One region of the Streptomyces sp. NPDC002730 genome, then DNA from elsewhere that is predicted to be linked to it. Evidence: riboswitches for the same ligand, from Rfam matches in the RefSeq annotation. Region 1 holds a riboswitch; each other region holds the start of a gene.
What was found. A riboswitch is a leader RNA that binds a small molecule or an ion and turns the genes downstream of it on or off. The one in region 1 is predicted to bind cobalamin.
Positions count from the first base shown of each region.

Region 1 (2,192 bases):
TCGAGGAGTGGACCGTGTGGCCCGGCTCCGCCGTCTGGTTGGCGGTGCGGTTGGAGGCGTCCTTGAAGGTCATCCAGCCCTGGCCGGTCTGGGCGAGCGTCCGCATCATCCGGCCGTAGAGCTCACGGGCCGGCATGGACTTCTGCGCGAGACCGGCGGCCTCGGCCTTGCGGTACGCCGCGTCGAACTCGTCGCCCCACAGGTCGACCAGTTCCGGCACATCCGCGGGCGAGAACAGCGACCAGTCGGCGTCCGCCTCGACGCGGCGCATGAACTCGTCGGGGATCCAGTGCGCGAGGTTCAGATTGTGCGTACGCCGGGCGTCCTCACCGGTGTTGTCGCGCAGCTCCAGGAACTCCTCGATGTCGGAGTGCCAGGTCTCCAGGTAGACGGCGGCGGCGCCCTTGCGCCTGCCGCCCTGGTTCACCGCGGCGACCGAGGCGTCGAGGGTCTTGAGGAACGGGACGATGCCGTTGGAGTGGCCGTTGGTGCCCCGGATCAGCGAACCGCGGGAGCGGATACGGGAGTAGGAGAGGCCGATGCCGCCCGCGTGCTTCGACAGACGGGCCACCTGGTGGTAGCGGTCGTAGATCGAGTCGAGCTCGTCCAGCGGCGAGTCAAGCAGATAGCAGGAGGACATCTGCGGGTGGCGGGTGCCGGAGTTGAAGAGCGTGGGCGAGGAAGGGAGGTAGTCGAGGCGGCTCATCAGGCCGTACAGCGCGGCGACCTCGTCCAGGGCACGGACCGAAGCGTCCTCGGCGAGGCCGCAGGCGACGCGCAGCATGAAGTGCTGCGGGGTCTCGATGACCTGACGGGTGATCGGGTGCCGGAGCAGATAGCGGCTGTAGAGGGTGCGCAGACCGAAGTAGCCGAAGCGGTCGTCGGCGGTCTGGTCGACGAGGGCGTCCAGCCGCGCGGCGTGCAGCGTCACGAACTCGGCCGTACGGTCCGCGATCAGGCCCTCGCGGTGCCCGACCGCGACGGATGCGGAGAAGGCCACCGCGCCCTGTCCGGCTGCCTCGTCCGCGATATGACGGGTCAGCAGGCGGGCGGCGAGCCGCGAGTAGGCAGGGTCCTCGGAGATCAGCCCCGCGGCCGCGTCGGTGGCGAGGCTCCGCAGCTCGGCCGCGTCCGACCCGGCGTGCCGGCCGCGCAGGGCGGCGGCGGCGACACGTCCGGGGTCGGTGTCGGGCAGATCGGCGGTGAGGTCCGTGAGGGTCCGCAGCAGTGCGGTCCCGGGGCCGTCGGCCACCTGCTCGGAGATGCCTGAAGCCGGATCGGCTGGCGCGATGGTCACGTGGTGCTCTCCCTCGCTCGGCTCTGGGCCGGCGGGGGAGGGGAGGCCGGTACGGGCGTACGTACCCGTCGAAGGGCAGCACACCGCACGGCGCCCACCGGCCCAACCGCGAGGCCCGGACGTCTCGGCACCCGGTTCGGTCGAGCCGGATGCACCGTCGGCAGGTCCTCGGACTGGCGGGGTACGACAAAGCGCACCGCATCACACCGTTGCGGGACAGTTCCGGATTCGCACCGGATTCCCCTGCGTCGACAGCGACCATGAGCATACATGTGGGGGCCGCTTGATGCGGCACCCCCCACATGTTGTGTCATGGCGCACCGCGGCTCCAACGCGTAAGGGAGCAAGGTGATCCCGGGGACGGTCTGGATATCCACCCCGGACCCCGCGCCTCAATCGCCGTTGTGGCTTGATGTGCGGGGCTTGATTTGCTGCCTACCCAACAGCCAAGGGCCGTCGCGCCCCTCCCGGGAAACGCAACGGCCCTCAGTCGGCCCGACCGTCAGTGACTCACCCCTGCCGTCGCCGGCGGCAGTTCCACCTGGACGCCCGCGTCGCCCGCGTCCGCCGTGTAGTCCGACGGACTGGTCTCGTCGACGCCTTCCGGGGCCTTGAGCGCCCGCAGGACGAACGTCAGGACCACCGTCACCACCACGTTCAGGATGAACGCCGTGAGGCCGATGTAGCCGATCTCGCCGAGGCCGGGGATCTCCGCCGACGAGCCGCCGAAGTGCTTCTGTGTCGGGCTCGCGACTCCGTACGCCGCCGACGTGCCGTAGATCATGCCGACCGCCCAGCCCGCCAGCAGCGCCCAGCGGTGGAACCAGCGCGTGAACAGGCCGCCGACCAGAGCCGGGAAGGTCTGGAGGATCCAGATGCCGCCAAGGAGCTGGAA
Region 1 covers NZ_JBIAQG010000001.1:885,381-887,572, forward strand. The annotation lists gene ACFYXH_RS04340 (ribonucleoside-diphosphate reductase subunit alpha) at 1-1,297, opposite strand, end outside; cobalamin riboswitch at 1,439-1,575, opposite strand; gene mctP (monocarboxylate uptake permease MctP) at 1,800-2,192, opposite strand, start outside.

Region 2 (2,192 bases), on a different contig from region 1:
GGTCGCCGTAGTGCCCGAAGACGAGCGCACCGAGCGGGCGGGCGGCGAACCCGACGGCGTACGTCAGGAACGACAGCAGGGTTCCGACGAGCGGGTCGGAGCCAGGAAAGAACAGCTTGTTGAAGACCAGCGCGGCGGCCGATCCGTAGAGGAAGAAGTCGTACCACTCGATGGTGGTGCCGATGAGGCTCGCGGCGACGATGCGCTTGAGTGAACTGGGAGCTGGTGGAGCGGTTGCGGGGGCGGCCATGGACACCACTTCCGGACAGTTGGCGGGGACGTTTCCGTGTCGCCACACCGTAGGAAGACGCAGGTCAGGGGCACATGTGGTGGGACACCACAGTTCGGAGCGTCAGTGTGCGCGCGACCACCATGATGGGAGTGCGGGGGCCACTGCGGCTTCGTGGACAAGTGGGCCGTGGTGCGCATCGCGAGCAGTGCTTCGAAGACATGCTGCTGCACCAGTTGGTGGACCGGCGAGCGGACCATGGGACCCGGGGTGCTGGTGGTGCATCGAACGGGCCGTGGCGGTCTCGGCGACCACCTCACGGCCCGAACGCCCGTTCCTGCTGTAGGTGGCAGTTCGCCATGGTCGGCCGTGCATTGGGCGTATGAACCGGTGCTCCTTTCTGCGATGATGTCACGCGAAAAGGCGACGGCGGAACGAGGAAGCCGGTGTGAATCCGGCGCGGTCCCGCCACTGTGATCGGCGAGCGGATCCCGAACAGACCACTGCCCGGATGCGGGTGGGAAGGCCGGGACGAGCGACGACCCGAGAGCCAGGAGACTCACGCGGTCGCCTCCTCGATCGAGCTGGGGCGGATCTCCCCAGAGGGGAGAACGAGTCTGTATGCCCATGCGGCCATTGCCGGTCGATCCGGTTCCGTGTCGGGTCGTCGTGTGCCGGGACTGCTGCTGCGGCAGTCCCAAAGTGGTCGGTGTTGATCACGCGGAGCAGACGGCACATCTTGGCAGAGACGCGCCGGTCCGGATCTCCGAGTGCCTCGACGTGTGCGAGCGGGCGAACGTGATCGTGGTTCAGCCCTCGGCGGCAGGGCGCGCCGCCGGTGCCCGGCCCGTCTGGCTCGGCCTGGTCAACGATCCAGCTGCGACCGAGGACATCGCTGCCTGGGTCCGAGCGGGCGGCCCCGGCGTCGCCGTACGGCCCGACGTCGTCGACCTGTATGCCTTCACCCCGCCACGGCGCGCCCGGTCCGGGCCGTCCCGCGACTCGCGATGACCATCCGATCCACCTGCGGTGAGAGGACCCACCACATGATGGGCAAACGCCCGATGTCCCTGCTGCTCGCCGTGGCCGCAACCCTGCTGATACCCGGCTGTGGCGACACCGGCGCCCGGGACGATGCCGCATCGGCGCGCTCCGCCGCCAAGGGCTTTCCCGTCACGGTCTCCAACTGCGGCGTGAAGACCACCTATCAGCGCCCGCCGCAGAGGGCGGTAGCGCTGAACCAGCACGCGACCGAGGTCATGCTGGCCCTCGGGCTGGAGAAGTCGATGGTGGGCACCGCCTATCTCGACGACAAGATCCTGCCGGAGTACCAGGACACCTACGGCGGGATCAAGGTACTGGCGAAGGAGTACCCCTCCTTCGAGACGCTGCTGGCAGCAGAACCGGACTTCGCCTACGGCGGGTTCGCCAGCACCTTCGACGAGAAGGAAGGGCGCAGTCGCGCCGCGCTCTCCAAGGCCGGGGTCAACTCCTATCTGAACATCGAGGAGTGCCCGTCCGGTGCGGTGACGATGGCCGTGATGGACCAGGAAATCCGGAACGTGGCCAAGATCTTCGGCGTACCGGACCGGGCCGAGCGGCAGGTGAAGCAGCTGCACGGGACGCTGGAGACGGTCGAGGGCAAGCTCGCCGGCGTCAAGCCGACCAAGATCTTCGTCTATGACAGCGGCGACAAGACCGCGTTCACCGCAGGCGGGGCGGGCATAGGCAACGAAATGATCAAGCAGGCCGGCGGAGTGAACCTCTTCGAGGACCTGGACAAGGCGTTCGGCGACGTCTCGTTCGAGCAAGTGGCCGAGCGCGCCCCCGAAGCCATCGTCATCTACGACTACGGCGACCAGCCCGTCGAGGACAAGAAGAAGTTCCTGCTCGCGAACCCGGCTCTGAAGGATGTGCCCGCGATCAAGAACAAGCGATTCGCCGTACTGCCGCTGTCGTCCAC
Region 2 covers NZ_JBIAQG010000010.1:41,113-43,304, reverse strand. The annotation lists gene ACFYXH_RS24925 (MFS transporter) at 1-250, opposite strand, end outside; cobalamin riboswitch at 621-811, shown strand; gene ACFYXH_RS24920 ((2Fe-2S) ferredoxin domain-containing protein) at 851-1,240, shown strand; gene ACFYXH_RS24915 (ABC transporter substrate-binding protein) at 1,276-2,192, shown strand, end outside.
Region 2: another riboswitch for cobalamin. It lies ahead of ACFYXH_RS24920 ((2Fe-2S) ferredoxin domain-containing protein); the one in region 1 lies ahead of ACFYXH_RS04340 (ribonucleoside-diphosphate reductase subunit alpha).

Region 3 (2,192 bases), on a different contig from region 1:
GGCCCGCCGCGCAGGTCGCCAGTGTCAGCCAGCCGACGCGCCGCGAGAGCCGTACGGCGCGTTCGATGTCGCCGAACTCCACCGGGCGCCCGCTGCCGTTGAGTACGGGACGGTGCTCCACCCGGCCGCCGTACGAGAGGGTCCCGCCCAGCCGTACGCCGAGCGCCCCCGCGAACGCAGCCTCCACCGGGCCCGCGTTCGGGCTCGGGTGCTTCTTCGCATCGGCCCGCCAGGCCCGTACGGCTCCGCGCGCATCCCCGCCCGCGAGTACCGCGAGTCCCGCGGTGAGCCGGGCCCCCGGCCAGCCGGCCACATCGTCGAGCCGCGCCGAGGCCCAGCCGAACCTCCGGTATTTGGACGACTTGTGCCCGACCATCGCGTCCAGCGTGTTGACGGCACGGAACCCCACCAGACCCGGCACACCCGCGAGGGCGCCCCAGACCAGCGCGCCCACCACGGCGTCGGAGGTGTTCTCGGCGACGGACTCGACGACGGCGCGTGCGATCTGCTGCTCGTCCAGCGCCTGCGGATCGCGCCCGCACAGATGCGGCAGGCGCTCCCGCGCCACGTCCACGTCACCGGCGGCAAGCGCGCCGCCGATGGCCCGCGCCTCGCGGCCCAGCGACGTACCTCCGACGACGGCCCAGGTGGCTGCGGCGATCAGTGCGACGGATGCGCGGCCGCGGCCGCGTACACCGCGCGCGAGAACCGCGGCGGCACCCGCGGCGCCTCCGGCGCACACAGCGGTGTGCAGTGCGCCCCAGCCACGGTGGTCACGCCACAGGACATGCTCGACAGCGCCCGCGGCCCGCCCGAACGCGGCGACCGGATGCCCGCGGCGGGGATCGCCGAGCAGCAGGTCGCCGGCCAGGCCGGCGGCGGATCCGTATACGAATTCACGGTCGGCACGCATGGGTTCAGGCCGACGCTTCGCCTCGAACGACCCTCGTACTCACAGCAGGAACTGAACCGCAGCCGGGCATGGCGATATGTCCTCACTCAGGGTGTCCGCGCCCTGGTTCGACGTGACCGGCGGTGAGAGTTCCTGGCTTCCGGGGACTGCTCCCCGGTGACAGTGGCGGGACCGCGCCGGATTTGCACCGGCTTCCTCTTCTGCCGCCGTAGATGGCTTCGGCAGTCCACCACGCTGCGAGAACGACCGTCAACTTGCCTTTGACCTGCGATGCAAGAGTGTGTTGGGGCACACATGCGGGGCGGATTTCCGCCAGGTGTCGAAAACAGGCCGTACCGCCACGTCGCCCGTGACGCAAGAGCCGGGCCGGGTCACCCGAAGGGGTGCCCGGCCCGGCCTGTGAAGCGGTTGATGAAGCTCGTGGAACTGGTGAACCGTGCCGTCAGATGACGATCAGATAGATCCCGTACGCCACGGCCGTCGCGCAGAGCGCGAAGCAGGCGTACGCGCCGGTGCGTGCCAGGGCCGCGGAACCGCCTTGTGCGGCCGCCGTCTCCTGCTTGGTCAGGCCGACGATGCCCAGGGTGAACAGACCCACCAGGGCGACGGTGGCGACGAGGCTCACGCCGAAGACGGAGCCGAGAGCTGCCCAGTCGATGTTCATGCTGATCTGTCCTTACACCGTGGCCGGCTGCGTCGGCTCGGAGTCGGCGGGGGCCGGAGCCGGGATGGTGGTCTTGAAGTCCTGCGCGGGCGTGCCGGCCGGCGGCGGGGTGACGGCCGCGATGGCGGTGGTCACGACACCCGCGGGCTCGGCGTCGGCGTCCGCCGCGTTGACGTTGGTGTGGTCGATCACCTGGCGGCGGGAGATGAACCAGATCGCGGCGCAGGCGCCGATCAGGAAGGCCGCGACGACCGCGACACCCCAGTCGCCCTGCCGGGACACGAACTCCGAGCCCGCGGCGACCAGACCCGCGGCCGGCAGGGTCAGACCCCAGGCGACGAACATCCGGGTGGCGGTGGACCAGCGGACCACGCCGCCCTTGCGGCCCAGGCCCGCGCCCATCACGGCGCCGGAGCAGGAGTGCGTGGTCGACAGCGAGAAGCCGAGGTTGGAGGAGGCGAGGATGACGCTGGCCGCGCTGGTCTGGGCGGCGAAGCCCTGCTGCGGCTGGAGGTCGGTGAGGCCCGTGCCCAGGGTGCGGATGATGCGCCAGCCGCCGAGGTAGGTGCCCATCGCGATCGCGAGACCGGCGGAGAGGATGACCCACATCGGGGG
Region 3 covers NZ_JBIAQG010000006.1:65,577-67,768, reverse strand. The annotation lists gene ACFYXH_RS16600 (cobalamin biosynthesis protein) at 1-913, opposite strand, end outside; cobalamin riboswitch at 1,019-1,160, opposite strand; gene ACFYXH_RS16595 (hypothetical protein) at 1,356-1,577, opposite strand; gene ACFYXH_RS16590 (anion permease) at 1,590-2,192, opposite strand, start outside.
Region 3: another riboswitch for cobalamin. It lies ahead of ACFYXH_RS16600 (cobalamin biosynthesis protein); the one in region 1 lies ahead of ACFYXH_RS04340 (ribonucleoside-diphosphate reductase subunit alpha).

Region 4 (2,192 bases), on a different contig from region 1:
GCCGAGCAGGGTGCCCAGCGTGGACAGGGACTTCTCGAAGTCGTTGATCCAGATGTTGCGGCCGTTGACGACTCCGGCGACCAGGCGCTTGCCGGGCAGCCCGCCGACCGCGGCCAGGTCGTCCAGATTGGCCGCGGCGGCTTCGGTGAAGTCGAGCGCGAGACCGTCGACGGGGGCCTTGGCGAGGACGGGCAGGGCCTCGCCGAGCCGGTCGAAGTAGGAGGCGACGAGCAGCTTGGGCCGGTCGTCGAGACCACCGAGGTCGCGGTAGGCGCGGGCCGCGGCGTTCAGGTCCGCGCGGGTGCGGTCCTGCACAAGGGCGGGCTCGTCCAACTGCACCCACTCGGCGCCGGCGGCCCGCAGGTCGGACAGCACCTCGGCGTACACCGGCAGCAGTCGGTCCAGCAGAGTGATCGGCTCGAAGTCGGCGGCAACGCCGGGGGCAGGCTTGGCCAGCAGCAGATAGGTGACCGGTCCGACGAGCACCGGGCGGGCGGTGTGGCCGAGCGCAATTGCTTCCTTGAGCTCGGCGACCTGCTTGCTGGAGTCGGCGGTGAAGACGGTGTCGGGGCCGAGTTCGGGGACCAGGTAGTGGTAGTTGGTGTCGAACCACTTGGTCATCTCCAGCGGCGCGACGTCCTGGGTGCCGCGTGCCATCGCGAAGTAGCCGTCCAGGGAGTCTGCCTCGACGGCGGCACGGTGGCGGGCGGGGATCGCGCCGACCATGACGCTGGTGTCCAGGACGTGGTCGTAGTACGAGAAGTCGCCGGTCGGGACCTCGTGGATGCCGGCTTCGGTGAGCTGCTGCCAGTTGGCACGGCGCAGCTCGGCGGCGGTCTCCCGGAGGGCTGCAGCGGTGACGCGGCCCTTCCAGTAGCCCTCGATAGCCTTCTTCAGTTCACGGTTCTGGCCCTGACGGGGGTAGCCGTACACGGTGGCCCGTGCTGCCGCGGCTGTGGACAAGCTGGTCACGGAAGTCTCCTTCGCGAGTATGTCTCCTGTGGAACCCGGCGACGGGCAGAGAACGCGAAGGGGTGACGAACCGGACGGCACGGTCTCGCGCCGTGCGCGCGGCCGTCCGTCTGGTACGTACGCCGACCCGCCCTCGAGGTCACCGGGATCTCCGCACGCGATCGAGTCGCGTACGGGCAACGGGCAGGTCTTCGGACTCGCGGGCACGTCTGCCGGTCTCCCGGCGGACTCCTACTGGCCGTCGCTTCCCAGACCCGGCCGGGCCCAGTGCGTATGACGGCGGTCGTTCCCGCTCACCGCTGCGGGGCAGTCCCGGATTTTCACCGGGTTCCCTCTTACGACGCTCCTGCCTGGCTGACAGGACGAACCAGCTGCGACGGCCAGCCTAGAGGGCAGCCCTTGAGCACGAATACAGCTGTTCACATTCCGGACGGTGATCTGAGCCATGTGGCTCAGGCACGAGCAACACAGCAGGGCGCGGGGCAGCTCAGTCAAACCGCTCCGCGCCCCGCTCCACAGCAGCCGCGGGGCCCCTCAGCCCCGGCGGCGAACCCGGGCTCCTCAGCCCCGGTCGTAGGTGTGGAACCCCCGGCCCGACTTGCGGCCGAGCAGCCCCGCCTCGACCATCCGCTGGAGCAGCGGTGGCGGGGCGTAGAGAGGTTCCTTGAACTCGTCGTACAGCGACTCCGCGATGGCCGCAACAGTGTCCAGGCCGATCAGGTCCGCCAGCTTGAGCGGCCCCATGGGATGGGCGCAGCCGAGCTCCATCCCCGCGTCGACGTCGGCGGCGGTGGCGAAGCCGGACTCGGCCATGCGGACCGCCGAGAGGAGATACGGGATGAGAAGGGCGTTGACGACGAAGCCGGCCCGGTCCTGGGAGCGGACCACCGTCTTGCCCAGCGTGCCGGTCGCGAACTCCTCGACTGCCGTCACCGCCTCGGGCGCGGTGTGCAGAGATGCCACGACCTCCACCAGCGGCAGGACAGGCACCGGGTTGAAGAAGTGCAGTCCCAGGACGCGGTCGGCGCGGTGCGTGGCCATGCCCAGGCGCATGACGGGGATGGACGAGGTATTGGTGGCCAGAATCGCCTCCGGATCCTCGACGACCTTGTCCAGGGCCGCGAAAATCTCGGTCTTCGCGTCGGCGTTCTCGACGACGGCCTCGACGACGAGCTGCCGGTCGGCCAGGTCGTCGAGGCTGCCGGTGAACACGAGGCGTG
Region 4 covers NZ_JBIAQG010000010.1:23,939-26,130, forward strand. The annotation lists gene metE (5-methyltetrahydropteroyltriglutamate--homocysteine S-methyltransferase) at 1-972, opposite strand, end outside; cobalamin riboswitch at 1,137-1,359, opposite strand; gene ACFYXH_RS24850 (3-hydroxybutyryl-CoA dehydrogenase) at 1,534-2,192, opposite strand, start outside.
Region 4: another riboswitch for cobalamin. It lies ahead of metE (5-methyltetrahydropteroyltriglutamate--homocysteine S-methyltransferase); the one in region 1 lies ahead of ACFYXH_RS04340 (ribonucleoside-diphosphate reductase subunit alpha).